Regions from separate parts of the Kitasatospora sp. NPDC101447 genome, predicted to be linked through region 2. Evidence: riboswitches for the same ligand, from Rfam matches in the RefSeq annotation. Region 2 holds a riboswitch; each other region holds the start of a gene.
The links. A riboswitch is a leader RNA that binds a small molecule or an ion and turns the genes downstream of it on or off. The one in region 2 is predicted to bind cobalamin.

Region 1 (7,116 bases), on a different contig from region 2:
GGTGTGCCCGGTGCCGAGGCCGCGAGCCTCACCTTCATGGTCGGCGCGGAGGACGTCGACTTCGCCGAGGCGGAGCCGCTGCTGGCCGCGATGGGCCGCAGGGTCGTGCACTGCGGCCCCTCCGGTGCCGGGCAGGCCGCGAAGATCTGCAACAACATGATCCTCGGCGTCTCGATGATCGCGGTCAGCGAGGCCTTCGTGCTCGGGGAGAGCCTCGGGCTCAGCCATCAGGCCCTGTTCGAGGTGGCCTCCACCTCCTCCGGACAGTGCTGGGCGCTCACCTCCAACTGTCCCGTCCCCGGCCCGGTGCCGGGCAGCCCCGCCAACCGCGACTACGCCGGCGGATTCGCCGCCGCCCTGATGGCCAAGGACCTCGGACTCGCGGCCGCCGCGGCCGCCGCCTGCGACGTACCGGCCGAACTGGGCGGCAGGGCATCGGAGGTGTACGCCGCGTTCGCCGAAGGGGCGGGCGCCGGGCTGGACTTCTCCGCCATCATCACCACCCTCCGGAAGGACACCGCATGACGTTCGAGACGATCCTGGTCGAGCGCAAGGGCCGGGTGGGGCTGATCACGCTCGACCGCCCGAAGGCGCTCAACGCGCTCAACACCCAGCTGATGGCCGAAGTCGTCGCCGCGGCCACGGAGTTCGACCGGGACAGGGAGATCGGCTGTCTGGTGGTCACCGGCTCGGAGAAGGCCTTCGCGGCCGGCGCAGACATCAAGGAGATGCAGTCCCTGGAGTTCGTCGACGCCTACCTCGGCGACTGGTTCGCCGCCTGGGACCGCTTCGCCGCGCTGCGCAAGCCGGTCGTCGCGGCGGTGGCCGGGTACGCGCTGGGCGGCGGCTGCGAGCTGGCGATGATGTGCGACGTCCTGCTGGCCGCGGACACCGCCAAGTTCGGGCAGCCGGAGATCAAGCTCGGTGTGATCCCCGGCATCGGCGGCTCGCAGCGGCTCACCCGGGCCGTCGGCAAGGCCAAGGCGATGGAGCTGTGCCTGACCGGCCGGATGATGGGCGCCGAGGAGGCCGAACGGGCCGGCCTGGTCTCCCGGATCGTCCCCGCCGACCAGCTGCAGACGGAGGCCCTGGCCACCGCCGAGACCATCGCGGCGATGTCCGCTCCGGCGGCGGTCATGCTCAAGGAGAGCGTCAACCGCTCGTACGAGACCACCCTCGCCGAGGGCGTCCGCTTCGAGCGTCGGCTCTTCCACGCCACCTTCGCCACGGCGGACCAGAAGGAGGGCATGGCGGCCTTCGCCGAGAAGCGCCCGCCGATGTTCGGCAACCGCTGACGTTCGGCGACCGCTGACGTTCGGCGACCGCTGAGTTCGGCAACCGCTGACGGGCCGGCCCGGTGCGCCGCCCCCTCCACGGGGCGGCGCACCGCCGGTCAGCTCCCGGCCCGCCGGAGCAGGTAGGTGTCCATGATCCAGCCCTTGCGCTCGCGGGCCTGCTCGCGCAGCTCGCGGATCCTCGGGGCGGCCTCGGCGAGCGGGCCGGCGACGAGGATCTCGTCGGGGGTGCCGAGGTAGGCGCCGTACCGGATCTCCAACCCCTCGGGGTCGATCCCGGCGAAGGCGGCCCGGCCGTCGAGCATCACCACCACGTCGTCCACGCCCTCGGGGAAACCCTCGGCCAGACGGCGGCCGGTGGTGATCTGCACCGGGCGGCCGACCCGGGTCAGTGTGGTGCGGTGGCGGGCGGCGAGCGCCGAGACGCTGCTGATGCCCGGGACCACCTCGAAGTCGAACCCGACGGTGCCGCGGGCCAGGACGTCGTCCACGACGGCGATGACGCTGTCGTACAGGCTCGGGTCGCCCCAGACCAGGAAGGCGCCGGTCTCGTCCTCGCCGAGGTGCTCGGCGAGGAGCCGTTCGACCAGGTCGGCGCGGCGGACGCGCCAGTCGTCGACGGCGGCCGCGTACGCGGGGGTGCCGCGGTCCCGTTCCGCGTCCGGCGCCTCGGCCACACGGTGCCCGGCCCGGCCGTGCTCGGCGAGGATCCGGCGACGCAGCCGGATCAGGTCCTGCCGTTCCTCGCTCTTGTCGAGGATGAAGAAGACGTCCGTGCGGGCGAGTGCCTTGACCGCCTGCAGGGTGAGGTGATCGGGGTCGCCCGCGCCGATACCGATGACGAAGATGTGCCGCATGGGAGGCATTCTGCCGTCCGAACCGCTTCGATCTCGTCCGGCCGACGGGGGCGGCGCCGGGTCTCACCATGCGGACACGTTGCGTGAATTCCGCGTGGGTTCGGGTTCCTTGCCCCTAAGCTGGCCGGGCAGCTGGTTCGCCCTGTCCGCCAGGCGGGGCGTCGTAAGAGGGAACCCGGTGACGCCGTTTGATCGGCCAGTCCGGGACTGCCCCGCAGCGGTGAGTGGGAACGACCGCCGTCATACGCACTGGGCCCGGGACGGGTCTGGGAAGCGACGGCCAGTAGGAGTCCGCCCTCGACAGGGTGGGCGCGCCCGCGAGTCCGAAGACCTGCCACTGCCCGCCCGCGGAGGATCCGCGCGCGGACATCCGGTGACCTCGTGGGCGGGTCGGCGACCATACCAGGCAGATCAGGCCCGTACGTCCGTGCGGCCACTGCCCGGTCCGTCATCCCTTCGCGCCCCTGCGGTCTCCGGATCCCTGAGGAGACAGACTCGCGAAGGAGAGTCCCTTGACCACGAAGTCCGCAGCCGCGGCAACCCTCGCCACCGCGTACGGCTACCCCCGCCAGGGCCGGGGCCGGGAGCTGAAGAAGGCGATCGAGGGCTACTGGAAGGGCGCGGTCACCGCCGAGGCGCTGCTGGCGACGGCCGCCGACCTGCGCCGGGGGAACTGGCAGCAGCTCGCCGACTCCGGCATCGAGGAAGTCCCGACCGGTGACTTCTCGCTCTACGACCACGTGCTGGACACCACCGTCGCCGTCGGCACGATCCCCGCCCGCCACCGGGCCGCGGTCGAGGCCGACCCGCTGGACGGCTACTTCGCCATGGCGCGCGGCACGCAGGACGTCGCGCCACTGGAGATGACCAAGTGGTTCGACACCAACTACCACTACCTGGTACCGGAGTTGGGCCCCGACACGGCCTTCGCGGCGAACCCGGCCAAGTCGGTGGGCGAGCTCGGCGAGGCCCTCGCGCTCGGTCACACCGCCCGGCCGGTGCTGGTCGGGCCGATCACGTACCTGCTGCTCGCCAAGCCCGCGCCCGGTGTCGCCGAGGACTTCCAGCCGCTGACCCTGCTGGACCGGCTGCTGCCGGTCTACGCCGAGCTGCTCGCGGCCCTGAAGGCGGCCGGCGCCGAGTGGGTCCAGCTGGACGAGCCCGCCCTGGTGCAGGACCGCACCCCGGCCGAGCTCAACGCCGCCGCCCGCGCCTACCGGGACCTCGGCGCCCTCGCCGACCGGCCCAAGCTGCTGGTCGCAAGCTACTTCGACCGCCTCGGCGACGCCCTGCCGGTCCTGGCGAAGGCCCCGGTCGAGGGCCTGGCGCTGGACTTCACCGGACCGGCCGCGGCCAACCTCGCCGACCTCGCCGCCGTCGGCGGGCTGCCCGGCAGGCGACTGGTCGCCGGTGTGATCGACGGGCGCAACATCTGGATCAACGACCTGGGGAAGTCGCTCGCCACCCTGGCGACCCTGTTCGGCCTCGCCGACCGGGTCGACGTCGCGCCCTCCTGCTCACTGCTGCACGTGCCGATCGACGCCACGCTCGAACGCGACATCGACCCGCAGATCGCCCGCTGGCTCGCGTTCGCCAAGCAGAAGGCCGCCGAGGCCGCGCTGCTCGCCCGCGGCCTGCGCGAGGGCACCGGCGCGATCACCGCCGAACTCGCCGCCAACCGCGCCGACCTGGCCTCCCGCGCCACCTCACCGATCACCCGCGACCCCGCCGTCCGCGCCCGCGCCGCCGCCGTCACCGCGGCGGACGCCCGCCGCGCCCAGCCCTACCCCGTACGGGCCCAGGCCCAGCGCGCCCGGCTCAGGCTGCCGCTGCTGCCGACCACCACCATCGGCTCCTTCCCGCAGACCACCGAACTGCGCGTCGCCCGCGCCGACCTGACGGCGGGCCGGATCGACACGGCCGCCTACCGGGAACGGATGGAGGCCGAGGTCCGCGACGTCATCGCCTACCAGGAGAAAGCCGGCCTCGACGTCCTGGTGCACGGCGAGCCCGAACGCAACGACATGGTCCAGTACTTCGCCGAACAGCTCACCGGCTACCTGGCCACCCGGCACGGCTGGGTCCAGTCCTACGGCACCCGCTACGTCCGCCCGCCGGTCCTCGCCGGGGACATCTCCCGCCCGCACCCGATGACGGTGGACTGGTTCGGCTACGCGCAGGACCTCACCGACCGCCCGGTCAAGGGCATGCTCACCGGCCCGGTCACCATGCTCGCCTGGTCCTTCGTCCGCGACGACCAGCCGCTCGCCGACACCGCCCGCCAGGTCGCCCTCGCCCTGCGCGACGAGGTCACCGACCTGGAGGCCACCGGCGCCGCCGTCGTCCAGGTCGACGAGCCGGCCCTGCGCGAGACCCTGCCGCTGCGCGCCGCCGACCGCCCGGCCTACCTGGACTGGGCCACCGAGGCCTTCCGGCTGGCCACCTCGGGCGTCCGCGCGGACACCCAGGTCCACACCCACATGTGCTACGCCGAGTTCGGCGCGATCATGAAGGCGATCGACGACCTCGACGCGGACGTCATCTCCCTGGAGGCGACCCGCTCGCACATGGAGGTCGCCGGGGAGCTGGCCGAGGCCGGCTACCCGCGCGAGGTCGGCCCCGGCGTCTGGGACATCCACTCCCCGCGCGTCCCGAGCACCGAGGAAGCGGTCTCGCTGCTCCGGGCCGGCCTCGCCGCGATCCCGGCCGAGCGCCTCTGGGTCAACCCCGACTGCGGCCTGAAGACCCGCGGCTGGCCGGAGACCCGCGCCTCCCTGGACAGCCTGGTCGCCGCCGCCCGCCGCCTGCGCGAGGAACTCGCCGACTGACCGTCCCCCGAAGGGAGTCGTCGGCTGAGCGGCCGGTGGTTCGCGGCCCCGGCGGACCTTCCGTCGGGGCCGCCCGGCGCGCACTCCCGTGGGCCCGGGGCCGGTCAGCGGGCGCCGGTGACGCTGCCGTCCTCGGCTGCGGCTCGCGGCCTGTGGGCGACGAAGGTCAACCGTCCCCCCACCCCGATGGTCAGGTTCTCGAAGCCCAGCGTCTGCAATCGCGTCAGGAAGGACGACGGCTCCACCGGGTTGTACGTGTCGCCCTCGTGGAAGTGGTGCAGCCCGTCGCCGGCCAGGCTGTCCGAGCCCACCAGCACCCCGCCCGGGCGCAGCACGCGCAGGACCTCGGCGAGCAGCCTGTCCTGCAGGGCCCGGGTGGGGACGTGGTGCAGCATCGTGAAGCAGGCCACCGAGTCGAAGGCCGCGTCGGCGAAGGGCAACGCGGTGGCGTCGCCGTGCCGGACCTCGACGTTGGTGCCGGCGAAGCGGGCCGCCAGCGCCTCGGCGGCGGGCTGTTCGTACTCGACGGCGACGAGCCGCTCGACGCGGTGCCGCAGCCAGTCGGTGGCGGCGCCCGGACCGGGGCCGATCTCCAGCATCACCGTGCCCAACTCGGCTCCGGCCGTCACCGTGGGCAACACCGTGGTCTGCAACGTCCGGGCCCATTCGGGGCTGGTGCACACTCGTGCGTGGTTGAGGTTCATGTCCAAGAGGCTAGGAAGGGCGCGGGTGGGCCACCAGCGCGTACGCTTCCAGATCATGTCGTCAAACGGACAACCCCGTCCCGGTCCGCCGGGCACCGTGGCCGAGGCGGCCGGCGCGATCGTGGTGCGCTCCTACGACCTCGCGCCGGGCAGTCGGTTCGGCACCCACTGGCACGACACCCACCAGGTCGTCTGGGCCCGCAACGGCGTGCTGACCGTGTCGACCGAGGACGGTGAGTGGATCCTGCCGCCGACCCGGGCGCTGTGGATCCCGGCCGGCACCGCGCACCAGACCGCCGCGCTGGCCGGCACCGCCATGCGCAGCCTGAACATCACCCGGGGCCCCGGGCTGCCCGGCTGGTCGGTGCCGCAGCCGGTGGCGGTGGACCAGCTGGTCGCCGGCCTGATCGACCACCTGGCCCGGCCCGCTCTCGACCCGCCGCGCCGGCTCCGGGCCCAGGCCGTCCTGATCGACAACCTGGCCCCGGTCCCCGCCCGTTCGATCGAGGTGCTGATGCCCGTCGATCCCAGGGCCCTCGACGTCGCCCGCGCCCTGGTCGCCGACCCGGCGGACCCACGGACCCTCGCCCAGTGGGGGCACCACGTCGGCGCCGGCGCACGGACCCTGGCCCGAGCCTTCGCCGCCGACACCGGCATCACCTTCGCCCGCTGGCGCACCGCCGTCCGGCTGCGCGCGGCCCTCGGCCACCTCGCCCACGGGGAGCCCGTCAGCAGGGTCGCCGGCCGGGTGGGCTACGCGACGCCCAGCGCCTTCGTGGCCGCCTTCGTCCGGGAGACCGGCCTCACCCCCGGCAGCTACTTCCGCGGCGGCCCGGCGGCGGACTGAGGGACCCGGGCCGGGACGGTACGGAGCCCCGGAGCAGTGCGCGGTCGGCGCGAACTCCGGGGCTGCGGGCGGGTGGTGCGTTCCCCCGGGCCGCGAACGGGTGGCTGTGAACGGCTGACCGCGAACGGCTGACCGCGAACGGCTGACCGCGAACGGGCGGCCGCGAACGGGTGGCCGCGAACGGGCGGCCGTGCCCGGGTCAGGCCGGCCGGTGGACGTGGAACCCCCGCCCGCTCTTGCGGCCGAGCAGGCCGGCCTCGACCATCCGGGAGAGCAGCGGCGGCGGCGCGTACAGCGGCTCCTTGTACTCCTCGTACATCGACCGGGCGATCGCCTCGACGGTGTCCAGGCCGATCAGGTCGGCGAGTCGAAGCGGGCCCATGGGGTGGGCGCAGCCGTGGACCATGCCGGCGTCGATGTCCTCGGGGTCGGCGTGGCCGGCCTCGGCCATCCGGATCGCGGACAGCAGGTAGGGCACCAGCAGGGCGTTGACGACGAAGCCGGCCCGGTCCCGGGAACGGACGACGCGCTTGCCGAGGACGTTCGTCGCGAAGGCCTCCACCCGGCCGACGACGGCGGGGTCGG
Region 2 (7,116 bases):
GCCTCGTCGGTCGCGCCCAGGGTGTCCGCGACGGCCGGCGACTCGTCGTCGCTGTCCGGCACGTCCAGGGACAGCGTGGAGTACGCGTTGGCGGACTCCAGGCCCTCCAGGACGTCCTCCTCGGAGATCCCCAGGTGCTCGGCCAGCTCGTGCACCGTGGGGGAGCGGCCGTGCCGCTGGGAGAGCTCGCTGGTCGCCGTGGTGAGCGACAGCCGCAGCTCCTGCAGACGGCGCGGGACGCGCACCGCCCAGCCCTTGTCGCGGAAGTGCCGCTTGATCTCCCCGACGATGGTCGGCGTCGCGTAGGTGGAGAACTCGACCCCGCGCTCGTGGTCGAAGCGGTCCACCGACTTGATCAGGCCGATGGTGGCGACCTGGGTGAGGTCGTCCAGCGGCTCGCCCCGGTTGCGGAAGCGCCGGGCCAGGTGCTCGACCAGCGGGATGTGCATCCGCACCAGCTGGTTGCGCAGCTCGACCCGCTCCGGCGAGCCCTCGGGCAGCGCCGACAGGCGGACGAACAGGGCGCGGGCGGCCTCCCGGTCCGGGGCGCCGGAGCGGTGCGCGCCCTGCGCGGGCACGGCGCCGTGCAGCTCAGCCTCGGCCGTCTCGTCCGCCCGGTCCGCCGGCTCCGGCGGGGGGACGGAGTCGGGCGTCGGCTCAGACGTCGGCTCGGTCGGGTGGCTCATCCGGTGGGCGTCCTTCGGGTGCGCTTCGTCGTTGGCGGCGAGGCCGGGAACGCTCGCCTGGGTCGGTACGGCAGGTCCCGCCGTCGCGAGGCCGGTACGGTCCAGATCACTCACGGCCATTCCCCCGTTCCGTTCCGGGAGCACCGGGGCCGCGGCCCCGGAATCGTCTCGTTGGTCGTACCGCCCGGAGGCGGTACCGGGAGCCGTCCGCCCGGCCCCGGGAGGGGGTGCGGCGGACGGCCCTTGCGCGGGTGCTGCTCGGTCTGTGCGGTGCGGTCCGGCGCCCGGCTAGTGGGCCGTGGACCCGCCGCGCTTCTTGTGCAGGCTGATCGACACGGTGTTGTCCTCGCCGACCGAGGAGTCGACCTCGCCGGCCAGCGCGGAGAGCACCGTCCAGGCGAAGGTGTCCCGCTCGGGGGCCTTGCCGTCGGTGGTCGGGGCGGCGACGGTCACCTTCAGCGAGTCGCCGACCAGGCGGAACTCGCAGGAAAGGACGGAGCCCGGCACCGCCTGCTGCAGCAGGATGGCGCAGGCCTCGTCGACCGCGATCCGCAGGTCCTCGATCTCGTCGAGGGTGAAATCCAGCCGGGCCGCCAGCCCGGCCGTCGCTGTTCGCAGCACGGAGAGGTAGGCCCCCGCCGCGGGGAGCCGGACCTCCACGAAATCCTGAACACCGAGATCGCCGTCGATCTGGGACACCCTTGCCTCCTGGGTGACGCGCTGTGCTTGCTTGGTACCCCGCTTGTTACCCCTGCTTGCCGCCTCTCAAAGGAGGCACCGGGGTTGCGGGTCCGCCATCACTCTGCCTGCCCTGTTGCACCCCGGTTCGGGGTTACTCATGGTAAGGCATTGCGACGCAGGGTGGCAGACCCTTTCCCGGACTCCGTCGGTCCGCTCAGCGGCGGCCGGCGGCGGCGAGTGCCTCGTCGGTGAGCCGGTACACGGTCCACTCGTCCATCGGCACCGCACCGATCGACTTGTAGAAGTCGATCGACGGCTGGTTCCAGTCCAGCACCGACCACTCCACCCGGGAGTAGCCGCGCTCCACGGCGATCCGGGCGAGCTCCAGCAGCAGGGCCTTGCCGTGGCCGCCGCCGCGCGCCTCCGGGCGGACGTACAGGTCCTCCAGGTAGATCCCGTGGGTGCCGCGCCAGGTCGAGAAGTTGCGGAACCAGAGGGCGAAGCCCACCGGCTCCCCGGTGGTCCCGTCCTCGGCGATCAGGCCGAACACGGCCGGATCGGCGCCGAACAGGGCCTCGCGCAGCTGCTCCTCGGTGGCCACGGCCTCGTGCGGGGCCTTCTCGTACTCCGCGAGCTCACGGATCATGGCGTGGATGACGGGAACGTCGGTGGCGACTGCGGTGCGGATCATGCCAGCGAGCCTACTGCTCGGGCCCCGTCTCGTCCCAGGCCTGGACGGAGGTCTGATCGACGATCCTTCCGTCCCGCAGGTCGGCCATCGAGGCCATCAGCACCCGGACGCCGTCCGGGTAGCGGCAGGACTCCAGGAAGGCGACGTGGTCGTCCTGGACCACCACCTGCTCCAGCTTGTGGGTCATCTCGCGGCCGTAGATGTCGCTCAGCATGGCGCCGATCTCCTCCAGCCCGTGCATCACCAGGGGGTGGCTGGGCTGGGTCTTCCGGTCGACCACGCGCAGTTCGGCGTCCTCCGCGTAGAGCGCCAGGAGGGCGTCGGCGTCGCAGCGTTCGATGCCCTCGCGCAGGGCGCGGGTGTCGAAGGCCGCGGGGGCCGCCATGGTGGTCATGATTCGCTCCTCCGGTCGGGGTCCGTCGGCTCGTACCTAGAGCCTACGCCCGGCACCACCGACCGGAGGGGCCGGAGACCGGGCCGCTCAGCGGGCCGGCACGGTGCGCAGGTACTCGGCCAGGGTGCCGATCGCGGCCGGGTTGCGCGGGCTCTCCACGAGGTCGACGTAGTCCAGCACGAAGATCCGGTCGTTCCTGATCGCGGAGACGCCGGCCAGCGGCGGGAACGACTTGAGGAACTTCCGCTTCTCCTCGGCGCCCGGGGTCGCGTAGTCGTTGATCACGATCACCTCGGGGTCGCGCTGCACCACGCTCTCCCAGCCGGCGGTGACCCAGGTGTCGGCGAGGTCGCCCATGATGTTGGTGCCGCCGGCCTTGGCGATGATCTCGTCGGCGGCGGCGAACTTCCCGGCGGTGTACGGCTTGTCCTGCCCGCTGTCGTACAGGAAGACGGACGGGCGGCGCTCGGGCTGCGGGACGGCGGCGATCCGGGCCCTGGAGTCGGCGATCAGCCGGTCGGCGCGGTCCTTGACGTCGAAGATCTCGCCGAGGTTGGCCAGGTCCGTGTAGAGCGCGTCCAGCGGGTCCATCACGCCGCGTTCGGTGCCCCTGCCGCTGCGGCAGGACTCGCTGAGCACGTACGAGTCGATGCCGAGGGCCTTGAACGCCTGCGGGGTGACGCCGCTGCCCTCGTCGAAGCCGTAGTGCCAGCCGGCCAGCACCAGGTCGGCCCTGGCGTCCAGGGCGATCTCCTTGGTGAGCACCTTCTTGGAGAGCCAGGCGGTCTGCTGGTAGCCGTCCTTCCACGGCACCTTGTCGACCCGGCCCTTGTCGTCGGGCATGACGTAGCCGGCCATCCGGTCGGCCAGGCCGAGGGAGAGCATCAGCTCGGTGATGTTGACGTCGTTGGTGACCACCCGGGCCGGCTTCTGCGGGAAGGTCAGCTCCTCGCCGCAGTTCTGCACGGTCACCGGGTAGTGGGCGGAGCCGGTCGAGGCCTGCCGGGGGGCGATCTCCGCGCCGCAGGCGGTAAGTCCGAGGACGAGCAGGGTGGCGGCGGCAACGGCCTTGGTGCGCACGGTGGTTCCTTCGGTGGTTCAGGCGTCGGGGGTACGGGCGTCGGCGGTCCGGGCCCCGGGCGTCCGGGTGTCGGGGGAGCGGTCGAGGCGGTCGAACAGCAGCTGGAGGGCGCCGGTCTCCGGGTGCCGGACCGGCGTGGCCCGGACACCGAACACCTCGGCCAGCAGGGCGGGTCGGAGCACCTCGGCGGGCGGTCCGGAGGCCACGATCCGGCCGGCCCGCAGGACGTACAGCAGGTCGCAGTGGCTCGCCGCCAGGTTGAGGTCGTGCAGCGCGACGAGCACCGTCGGGCCGGCCTCGCGGGCCAGCGCCAGGACCTCCAACTGGTGGGCGACGTCGAGGTGGTTGGTGGGTTCGTCGAGCACCAGCAGGCGCGGCTCCTGGACCAGCGCGCGGGCGAACAGCACCCGCTGCTTCTCGCCCCCGGACAGGCTCAGGAAGCCCCGTCCGGCGAGGTGCCCGGCCCGGACCTTCGCCAGGGCGCCGGCGCAGCGCTCCCGGTCCGCGTCGGTCGGGGCGCCGAGGCCGCGCCGGTGCGGCAGCCGGCCCATGGCGACCACCTCGGCCACCGTGAAGTCGAACTCGGCGGAGTGCTCCTGGGTCAGCGCGGCCACCCGCCTGGCCGTCTCCCGCGCGGAGAGCGCGTGCAGGTCGTCGCCGTCGAGCCGGACGGCCCCGCCGGTGGGCTTCAGCACCCGGTAGACGCAGCGCAGCAGGGTCGACTTGCCGCTGCCGTTCGGTCCGACCAGGCCGACCACCTGCCCGGCGGCGGCCGCCAGGCTCACCTCGTGGACGATCCGGGTGCCGGCCGACTCCACCGAGACGGTGTCGACGTCGAGGTCCTGGGCCTTCGCCCGGTCGGGCCGGGCGGTCGAGCCGGCCGGGGCGGCCGGGCCGGTCGTACGGATGGCATCGGTCGTACCGATCGCGTCGGTCACCGTCGGCCTCCGAAGGCGTGGCCGCGCCGACGCATCATCAGCAGGAAGGCGGGCACGCCGAGCACGGCGGTGAACACCCCGACGGGCAGTTCGGCGGGTGCCAGCAGGGTGCGGGAGGCGATGTCCACCCAGACCAGCAGCAGCGCCCCGGCGAGCGGGGCGACCAGCAGCACCCGGCGATGCCCGGCGCCGACCAGCATCCGGGCCACGTGCGGCACCAGCAGCCCGACGAAGCCGATCGCACCGCTGACCGCGACCACCGTGCCGGTGACGGCGGCGGTCACCACGAACAGTTCACGGCGCATCCGGTCCGGGTCCACACCGAGCGAGGCGGAGGTCTCGTCGCCCATGGCGAGCGCGTCCAGCCGTCCGGCGGCGCAGCCGAGGTGGGCGAGCCCGGCCAGGACGGTGCAGGCGGCGATCGGCACCGAGCCCCAGGTGGCGCCGCCGAGGCTGCCGAGCAGCCACATCATGGCGCTCCGGGCGGCGTCGCCGCGGTCGGCGGCGAAGACCATCAGGGTGGTGGCGGCGGCGAAGCCGTAGGAGAGGGCGGTGCCGGTGAGCACCAGCCGCATTGGCGTGAGCCCGTACGCGGTGCGGGCTGCGAGGTAGACCAGCGTCATCGCGAGCAGTGCGGAGCCGAAGGCGGAGGCGGAGATCGCCCACACCCCGAGCGAGGCGAAGGCGCCGAACAGCAGGACGGCGTTGGCGCCGACGGCCGCGCCGGAGGAGATGCCGAGGACGAAGGGGTCGGCGAGGGCGTTGCGCACCAGCGCCTGGACGGCGACCCCGGTGGCGGCCAGCCCGGCGCCGACCACGGCGGCCAGGACGGTGCGCGGCAGCCGGATCTCCCAGACGATGGCGTACGCGGCCGCCTCGTCGGCCTCCAGCCGACCGCCCGTCAGTCCGGCGCCCAGCAGCCGCAGTACGTGCGGGAGCCCGATCCCGGAGGAGCCCAGCGCGACCCCGCAGACCAGTGACAGCAGCAGGGCGGCGCCGAGGCCGACGGTGAGCGGGAGCACGGGTGTCCGGTGGACGGACGGGCCGCCGGCTACGCGGGTCACGGCTACGCGGGTCACGGATGCGCGGGTCATGGGTGCGCGGGTCACGGATGCGCCTTGCCTCGGGCCGCGGGTGCGCCGGGGCGGGCGCCGGCCGGGGGCGTGCCCGGGCGCCGTCCCCCTCGCAGTCCACGGCGAGTTCTCGGGAGTCCAACGGCCGAGGGCGATCGGGCTGGCGCGGCCGCACCGCGGGTGCGGGCCGTGCTCACCGTTGCGGGTCAGCGCCGGATTCTCACCGGACTTCCCCCTCGGACGCCCTGGCAGCATAACAGGCACTCAGGGTAGGCAACCCTTACCGAGGTCGGGTCGGGTGTGAACGCACGACCGCCCCCGTCCGGCGGTGCGGACGGGGGCGGTCGGGTGGCGACGCGTCAGGCTCAGGCCTGCTTGGTCTCCCAGAAGATCTTGTCGACCTCGGCGATCAGGTCCAGCAGGGCCTGACCGGTGGCCGGGTCGGTGGACGCCTTGGTGGCCGAGGCGGCCTTCAGGGTGTCGTTGATCAGCTGGTGCAGCTGCGGGTACTTCTCGAAGTGCGGGGCCTTGAAGTAGTCGCTCCACAGCACCGAGATGTGGTGCTTGACGGCCTCGGCGCGCTGCTCCTTGATGATGACGGCGCGGGCACGGAAGTGCGGGTCCTCGTTGGCCTGGTACTTCTCCTGGGTGGCCTTGACCGACTCGGCCTCGATCCGGGCCTGCGCCGGGTCGTACACGCCACAGGGCAGGTCACAGTGGGCGTGAGCGGTGGCACGCGGTGCAAACAGACGAGAGAACATGGGAGTCCTTCCTTAGATCGTCTTCCCGCGCCCGAGATTACCCTTCCGCCCTCGTGGTTTCGCGATCGGGCGGTGGGCCTAGGGCAAAAGGCGGACCCGGAACCGGGGTAATCCGGACACCGAACAGGTGACGGTCCGTACGGCAGACTGGGGGCGGGCGTGCGGGAGGAGGAGTCGTGGCACGGAGCGCGGAACCGGAGGGCCGGACCGGGGGCGGCGTGTTGCCGTTCGGGGTCGTCGACGTGGCGGGCCCGTCGATGGTCCCGACCCTGCGCGAGGGCGACCGGCTGCTGGTCCGCTACGGCGCGCCGATCCGGCCGGGCGCGGTGGTGCTCTTCCGCCACCCCTTCCAGCAGGACCTGCTGGTGGTGAAGCGGGCTGCCGGGCGCCGGCCCGGCGGGTGGTGGCTGCTCTCCGACAACCGTCCGGTGGACAGCGACAGCCGCAGCTACGGCGCGGTCCCGGACGAGCTGGTGCTCGGCCGGGTGCTGCTGCGGCTGAGCCCGCGCCCGTCCTGGCTGGCGCCGGGCCGCCGGCTGGAGCGGCTGCTGCTCGCCCCGCGGCTGGCCCGGGTGCCGGGTCTGGCCCGCCGCCTCGGCGCCTGGGTGGAGGACGTCTAGCGCCTACTGCCCGCCGCCCAGCGCGGCCTCCGCCTCCTGGCGCTTGCGGGCCCGGTAGGCGGCGACGTTGGCCCGGGTCGCACAGCGGTCCGAGCAGTAGCGGCGGGAGCGGTTGGTCGAGGTGTCCAGGTAGGCGTTGCGGCAGGGCGCGGCCTGGCAGATGCCCAGCCGGTCGCCGCCCAGCTCGGTCA
Region 3 (7,116 bases), on a different contig from region 2:
GGGCGATCAGCGGGACGGCGTCCGCGCGGTAGCCGGTGTTGACGTGCATCTGCCCGCAGCAGGTCTGGTCCTGCGGGAACTCCACGGTGTGGCCGAGCCGTTCGAGGACGCTCACCACGGCCCGGCCGGTGCCGGGGAACAGGGTGTCGTTGAAGCAGGTGATGAACAGCGCGACGCGCATCAGGGTGCCTCCTGCGGGGTCGGGACGTCCGGTGGGAGCAGATCGCGGTCCTTCAGTTCCGCCCACAGCTCGTCGGGGACCGGGTGCCGGAGCATGGCGGCGGCGTCCCGGGCCTCGCCGGCGTTGCGGGTGCCGACCAGCACGCTCACCACGGCGGGGTGCCCGAACGGGAAGCGCAGCGCCGCGGCGCGCAGCGGCACCCCGTGCTTCTCGCAGACGGCCTTGAGGTCCAGCGCGCGGGCGATCAGCTCCGCGGGTGCGGCGGCGTAGTCGAAGGTGGCCCCGGGGCGCGGGTCGGCGAGCAGGCCGGAGTTGAAGACGCCGCCGATGACGACGCCGACGCCGCGTTCGGCGGCCAGCGGCAGCAGCTCGGTGAGCCCTCGCTGGTCGAGCAGGCTGTAGCGGCCCGCGAGCAGGACGGCGTCGAGGTCGGTCTCGCGGACGAAGCGGGTGAGGAGCTCGGCCTGGTTCATCCCGACGCCGATCGCGCCCACCATGCCCTCGGCGCGCAGCCGGGCCAGTTCCGGGTACGCCTCGGCGAGTGCCTGTTCCGCGTGGTCGTCCGGGTCGTGCAGGTAGACGACGTCGATCCGGTCCAGGCCGAGGCGCTCCAGGCTGTCCTCGATCGAGCGGCGGATGCCCACGGCGCTGAAGTCCCAGACCTGGTGCCGGGTGGCGGGGACGGCGAACCCGTGGGCGAGGTCGTCGCCCGCCGGCTCCGGTGCCGGGCGCAGCAGCCGGCCGACCTTGGTGGACAGGACGTACTGGTCCCTGGGCCGGCCGCGCAGGGCGCGGCCGAGCCGCCGCTCGGACAGGCCCAGGCCGTAGTGCGGGGCGGTGTCGAAGTACCGTACGCCGCACTCCCAGGCGGCGGCGACGGCCTGCTCGGCGTCGGCGTCGGTCACCGGGGTGAAGAGGTTCCCGATGCCCGCCGCGCCGAAGGCGAGCTCGCCGACCGCGACCCCGCTGCGCCCGAGGGTCCGGAGGGGCGCGGTCACGGCCGGGGCTCCGGACGCAGCCGCAGCCCCGCCATCCCGCCGTCGACCTGCAGCGCGGTGCCGGTGGTGCTGCCGGCCGAGGGGGAGGCCAGGTAGGCGATGGCGGCGGCGACCTCCTGGGCGGTGACGAGGCGTCCGTGCGGCTGGCGGCCGCTCAGCGCCGCACGTTCGGCGGCCGGGTCGTCGGTGGCGTCCAGCAGCCGTCCCACCCAGGGGGTGTCCACGGTGCCGGGGTTGACGCAGTTGACCCGGATGCCCTCGCGGACGTGGTCGGCGGCCATCGCCCGGGTGAGTGCCAGGACGGCGCCCTTGGTCGCCGAGTAGAGCGCGCGCTGGGGGAGGCCTGCGGTGGCGGCGATGGAGCAGGTGTTGACCACCGAGGCGCGCCGGGAGCGGCGCAGGTGCGGCAGGGCGGCGCGGGTGGTGCGGACGACGCCGAGCAGGTTGACGTCGAGGACGCGGTGCCACTGCTCGTCGGAGTTGTCCGCGACGGTGCCGACCGCGCCGATGCCCGCGTTGTTGACCAGGATGTCGATTCCGCCGAGGGTGCGGGCCGTCGCCGCGACGGTGGTCCGTACGGAGGTGTCGTCGGTGACGTCGACGGCGAAGCCCAGCAGCGGCTCCGGCACCGTTCCGGGGTGCAGGTCGAGGACGGCGACCCGCGCGCCGCGTTCGGCGAGCAGGGACGCGGTGGCGAGGCCGATGCCGGAGGCGCCACCGGTGACGAGTGCCGTCAGTCCGTCGAGTTCCGCGGTCGTCATGCGCCCGCCTCCTGGTTCGGCGTCGGTTCCGCGGCCCAGAAGGAGCCGTGCGGGTAGTGGTAGGTGTCCAGTGAATCCTGGTGCATGGCGGCCGAGAAACCGGGGAGGGTGGGCGCGCGGTAGTGGCCGTCGGCGATCACCACCGGGTCGAGGAAGTGCTCGTGGAGGTGGTCGACGAACTCGATGACGCGGTCCTCGGTGGTGCCCGTGAGGGCGACGAAGTCGAACATGGACAGGTGCTGGACGAGCTCGCACAGGCCCACGCCGCCGGCGTGCGGGCAGACCGGGACGCCGAACTTCGCGGCGAGCAGCAGGATCGCGAGGTTCTCGTTGACGCCGCCGACCCGGGCCGAGTCCAGCTGGAGGACGTCGATGGCACCGGCCTGGAGCAGCTGCTTGAAGACGACGCGGTTCTGCGCGTGTTCGCCGGTGGCGACCTTCACCGGGCTGACCCCGCGCCGGATGGTGGCGTGCCCGAGCACGTCGTCGTAGCCCAGCCAGCCGGGGGAGGTGGTGTAGGCGGGGTAGCCCCGGCGGAGCAGTTCGGCGGTGCGTTCGGCGGCGCCGGCCTTCCCGCGGCGCAGCAGCTCCAGCGCCTCCGCCGGGTCGAGGGCGTCGGCGATGTAGCGGAAGTCGATCTGGGAGACGAGCCACTCGGGCTCGGCGTCGGCGAGAAGCTGCCAGAGCGGCTTGCCCTCCCGCTTGGCCGCGAGGTCCCAGACCGCGTTGACGACGGCCCCGATGGCCATGTGCATCACGCCCTTCTCCGGTCCCAGCCAGCGTAGTTGGCTGTCGCCGATCAGGTCGTGGTAGAGCGAGCCGGGGTCGGCGCACAGGTCGGCGACCGGGCGTCCGAGGACGTGCGGGCGGAGCGCGTCGACGGCGGCCACCTGGACGTCGTTGCCGCGCCCGATGGTGAAGGTGAAGCCGTGGCCCTCGGGGCCGTCGTGGGAGGTCCGCAGGACGACGTAGGCGGCGGAGTAGTCGGGGTCGGGGTTCATCGCGTCGGACCCGGGGTTCATCGCGTCGGACCCGTCCAGCTCCCGCGAGGTGGGGAAGCGGATGTCGAAGGTGTCGACGGCGGTGATCCGTGCTGCGGTTGCGGACACGGGGCTGCCTTTCACGCGTTGCGGAGGGTCTGGCGCTGGGCGCCGAGGCCGTCGATGGACAGTTCCACGGTGTCGCCCTCGCGCAGGTAGGGGGTGCCGGGCAGGCCCAGGGCCACGCCGGCCGGGGTGCCGGTGTTGATGACGTCGCCGGGGCGCAGCACCATGTACCGGCTCAGGTACCGGACCAGGTACGCGACGTCGAAGACCATGTTCCGGGTGCTGCCGTCCTGGCGCGTCTCGCCGTTGACGGCCAGGCGCAGTCCCAGGTCCTGCGGGTCGCCCACCTCGTCCGGGGTCACCAGCCAGGGGCCGAGCGGGTTGAAGCTCTCGCAGGACTTGCCGAGGTCCCACTGGGCGGAGAACTCCAGCTGGAACTCCCGCTCGGAGACGTCGTTGCTGATCGCGTAGCCCGCGATGCAGTCCTTCGCGGCGTCCGGGCCGGCGAGGTAGCGGGCCTCGCGGCCGATGACGACGGCGAGCCCCGGACCGCTACCGTCCGTCGGGCGGGGGAGGGATCGTGGCGGTGCCGGGCGCCGGTTCCGGCCAGACCAGCAGCACCGGGCAGGGCGCGTGGTCGACGACGAAACGGGTCGCGGGGCCGAGGCTGTGCGGTCCGAGGCGGGTGCGGTCGCCGTCGCGGGCGAGGACGAGCAACGCCGCGCCCTCGGTGGCCGCGACGACCTCGCGCTCGACCCGTCCGGTCCGCTCCACCCGGGCGCAGGACCGTCCGAGCCGCTCGGCGGCGGCGTCGAGGAGTTCCCGGGCGGAGGCCGCCGCCAGGGTCTCCACCCGGGTGCCGGGGTCGCGCTCGCGGTGGCCGCGACCGAGCAGCCCGGCGAACGCGCCGTGCGCGACGCCGGGGACCTCCTGGCCGCTGACGTGGAGCAGGACGATCTCCGCCTCCCGGGGTGCGTGGGCGCGGGCGGCGTCCACGCAGGCGGGCCAGGTGCCTTCGGTGATCCAGACGACGACGGTCACGCGGTCAGCCTCCGATGATGTGCAGGGACCCCCACAGTGCCACCACGGCCGTCACCAGGGCAGCGGGCACGACGAGCAGTCCGAGCCGGGTGAACTCGCCCAGGCCGACCTCGGTTTCGTGCTCGCGCACGATGCGCCGCCACAGCAGCGTGGCCAGCGAGCCGGCGTAGGTGAGGTTGGGGCCGATGTTGACCCCGAGCAGCACCGCCAGCACCGCCCCGGCGCCGGACGGCACGGCCAGCGGGAGCAGGACGAGGGTGGCGGGCAGGTTGTTGATGACGTTCGCGAGCACCGCGGCCAGCGCCGCGGTGCCCAGCAGCGCGGGCAGCGAGGTGCCGTGGGGCACGAGGTGCCCGAGCGCGGAGGCCAGCCCGTTGTCGACCACGGCCCGGACCACGATGCCGAGCGCCAGGACGAAGGCCAGGAACGGTATGGCGGCCGAGCGCACGATCGCCACCGGGGTGGAGCGCCGCCGGACCAGGGCCCGGACGGCGAGCACCAGCGCGCCGGCCAGCGCCGCCCAGGCCGGATCGACGCCGACGATCGAGGTCAGGACGAATCCGGCGAGCGTGCAGGCGACGGTGACCAGCGCGAACAGCGGCATCTCCGGCGCCTCCGCCTCGCCCGCGGCCGGGGCGCCCGCGTCGAGATCGGCGGCGAAGAACCGGCGCAGCACCACGTACTCGACGGCGATGGCCGCCAGCCACGGCAGCGCCATGAGCGCGGCGAACCGGGTGAAGCTCAGCCCGCTGGCGGCGAAGGCCAGCAGGTTGGTGAGGTTGGAGACCGGCAGCAGCAGCGAGGCGGTGTTCGACAGGTGGGTGCAGGCGTACAGGTGCGGTTTGGGGCGCGCGCCGAGCCGGGCCGCGGTGACGAACACCACCGGCGTCAGCAGCACCACGGTGGCGTCCAGGCTGAGCACCGCCGTGACCACCGAGGCGACCACGAACACCTGCACCAGCAGCCGCCGCGGACTCCCGGCCGACGTCCGGGCCATCCACGCCCCGCAGGCACGGAACAGGCCCTCGTCGTCGCACAGTTGAGCCAGCACCAGCACGGCTGCCAGGAACCCGATCACCGGCCCGAGCCGCTGCGCCTCGGCCACCGCGTGGTCCCAGGAGATCGCGCCCGTGGCGATCGCCAGCCCGGCCGCCGGGACCGCGACCACCGCCTCCGGCCAGCCCCACGGCCGTACCACCGCGCAGACGAGTACCAGCACCAGCAGGCCGACGGACAGCGCTTCCGCGGATGACGTACTCAGGGTCTTGCTCCTCGCAGGTGACGGTGACCACCCACCGATCCGGAAACACGCAGGTGAGCCGGTAGGAATGTACCGGCTGGCCGCCGCACCGCCGGTGTCGGCGCGGGGGCTCGGTGCGCGCCTCGCCGGGTGGCGGGCGGGCCGATCGCGCCATCGGCCCGGCGCCCGGTGCGTGGGATTCCGATGGCGCGGCGCGCACCCGGACCTCTGGACTTACTAGGACGTCCAACTATATGGTCGACGGCAGGTCCGCGGTGTCAGGGAAGCCGGTGTGAGTCCGGCACGGTCCCGCCACTGTGACCGGGGAGTCCGTCCTCGCAGGAGACGGCCACTGGCAGCCAGCCGGGAAGGCCTGAGGGCGTGCGGTGATCCGGGAGTCAGGATACCGGCCGCGGGTGATCCGTGTTTTCCACGAGGATGGAGACGACACGCATGACTCCGGGCTGCTCCCGTTCCGCTGCTCCTGGTGGTCCCGTGCCGATGGCCGTCGGGGCTCACCTGCCCTGACGGTCCGTCAACCACCGCACGCCGGGGCGGCGCACGACCGTGCGCCCCGCCGTCCGGCGGCGGCCTCCATTCCTCCTCTCCCGACCTGTTGAGAGAAGGAACCGATGGTCCGTGAACTGACCCACTTCGTCGCCGGGAAGCGCACACCCGGGACGTCCGGTCGCTTCGGCGACGTGTACGACCCCAACACCGGCCGGGTGCAGGCCCGGGTGCCGCTCGCCGACCGCGCCGAGGTCGAGGCGGTGATCGCCGACGCTGCGCAGGCCCAGCCCGCGTGGGCGGCCTGGAACCCGCAGCGCCGGGCCCGCGTCCTGCTGCGCTTCCTGCAGCTCGTCGAGCAGGAGAAGGAGGAGTTGGCCCGGCTGCTGTCCGCCGAGCACGGCAAGACCGTCGCCGACGCCCACGGCGACCTCCAACGCGGCCTGGAGGTCGTGGAGTTCGCCGCCGGGATCCCGCACCTGCTGAAGGGCGAGTTCAGCGACAACGCCGGCACCGGCATCGACGTCTACTCGATGCGCCAGCCGCTCGGCGTCGTCGCGGGCATCACGCCGTTCAACTTCCCCGCGATGATCCCGCTGTGGAAGGCCGCGCCCGCGCTGGCCTGCGGCAACTCCTTCGTCCTCAAGCCCTCCGAGCGTGACCCGTCGGTGCCGCTGCGGCTGGCCGAGCTGTTCCTGGAGGCCGGGCTGCCGCCGGGCGTGTTCAACGTGGTCAACGGCGGCAAGGAGGCCGTGGACACCCTGCTGGAGGACCCGCGGGTCGAGGCACTGGGCTTCGTCGGCTCGACCCCGATCGCCCAGTACGTCTACGCGACCGCGGCTGCGCACGGCAAGCGCGCGCAGTGCTTCGGCGGCGCCAAGAACCACATGATCGTGATGCCCGACGCGGACCTCGACCAGGCCGCCGACGCGCTGATCGGCGCCGGCTACGGCTCGGCCGGCGAGCGCTGCATGGCCATCTCCGTCGCCGTCCCGGTCGGCGAGGAGACCGCGGACGCCCTGGTGGCGAAGCTGGTCGAGCGGATCGCCGCGCTCAAGGTCGGCCGCTCGGACGACCCGGCGGCGGACTTCGGCCCGCTGGTGGGCCGCGACGCCCTGGAGCGGGTCCGCGGCTACCTGGACCTCGGGGTCGAGGAGGGCGCCGAACTCGTCGTCGACGGACGGGACTTCCGCCTGGAGGGGCACGAGGACGGCTACTTCCTCGGCGCCTCGCTGTTCGACCGCGTCACCCCGGAGATGCGGATCCACCGCGAGGAGATCTTTGGCCCGGTCCTCACCGTCGTGCGCGCCGCCGACTACGAGGAGGCGCTGCGCCTGCCCAG

Region 1: it holds a riboswitch for cobalamin, as region 2 does, so the genes downstream of both, metE (5-methyltetrahydropteroyltriglutamate--homocysteine S-methyltransferase) here and ACIRST_RS08095 (FecCD family ABC transporter permease) in region 2, are expected to answer to the same signal.
Region 3: it holds a riboswitch for cobalamin, as region 2 does, so the genes downstream of both, ACIRST_RS17130 (CoA-acylating methylmalonate-semialdehyde dehydrogenase) here and ACIRST_RS08095 (FecCD family ABC transporter permease) in region 2, are expected to answer to the same signal.

The regions. Positions count from the first base shown of each region.
Region 1 covers NZ_JBIWNL010000010.1:70,128-77,243, reverse strand. The annotation lists gene mmsB (3-hydroxyisobutyrate dehydrogenase) at 1-525, shown strand, start outside; gene ACIRST_RS17110 (enoyl-CoA hydratase) at 522-1,295, shown strand; gene cobF (precorrin-6A synthase (deacetylating)) at 1,394-2,152, opposite strand; cobalamin riboswitch at 2,286-2,489, shown strand; gene metE (5-methyltetrahydropteroyltriglutamate--homocysteine S-methyltransferase) at 2,665-4,980, shown strand; gene ACIRST_RS17095 (class I SAM-dependent methyltransferase) at 5,085-5,684, opposite strand; gene ACIRST_RS17090 (AraC family transcriptional regulator) at 5,740-6,531, shown strand; gene ACIRST_RS17085 (3-hydroxybutyryl-CoA dehydrogenase) at 6,731-7,116, opposite strand, start outside.
Region 2 covers NZ_JBIWNL010000004.1:223,608-230,723, forward strand. The annotation lists gene ACIRST_RS08065 (SigB/SigF/SigG family RNA polymerase sigma factor) at 1-800, opposite strand, end outside; gene ACIRST_RS08070 (anti-sigma regulatory factor) at 975-1,385, opposite strand; gene ACIRST_RS08075 (GNAT family N-acetyltransferase) at 1,582-2,058, opposite strand; gene ACIRST_RS08080 (nuclear transport factor 2 family protein) at 2,069-2,452, opposite strand; gene ACIRST_RS08085 (ABC transporter substrate-binding protein) at 2,540-3,532, opposite strand; gene ACIRST_RS08090 (ABC transporter ATP-binding protein) at 3,551-4,351, opposite strand; gene ACIRST_RS08095 (FecCD family ABC transporter permease) at 4,468-5,565, opposite strand; cobalamin riboswitch at 5,702-5,827, opposite strand; gene sodN (superoxide dismutase, Ni) at 5,910-6,305, opposite strand; gene sodX (nickel-type superoxide dismutase maturation protease) at 6,563-6,925, shown strand; gene ACIRST_RS08110 (CGNR zinc finger domain-containing protein) at 6,929-7,116, opposite strand, start outside.
Region 3 covers NZ_JBIWNL010000010.1:80,104-87,219, reverse strand. The annotation lists gene ACIRST_RS17165 ((Fe-S)-binding protein) at 1-181, opposite strand, end outside; gene ACIRST_RS17160 (aldo/keto reductase) at 181-1,179, opposite strand; gene ACIRST_RS17155 (SDR family NAD(P)-dependent oxidoreductase) at 1,176-1,940, opposite strand; gene ACIRST_RS17150 (enolase C-terminal domain-like protein) at 1,937-3,049, opposite strand; partial or broken gene ACIRST_RS17145 (fumarylacetoacetate hydrolase family protein) at 3,061-3,528, opposite strand; gene ACIRST_RS17140 (universal stress protein) at 3,539-4,027, opposite strand; gene ACIRST_RS17135 (SLC13 family permease) at 4,032-5,288, opposite strand; cobalamin riboswitch at 5,506-5,697, shown strand; gene ACIRST_RS17130 (CoA-acylating methylmalonate-semialdehyde dehydrogenase) at 5,900-7,116, shown strand, end outside.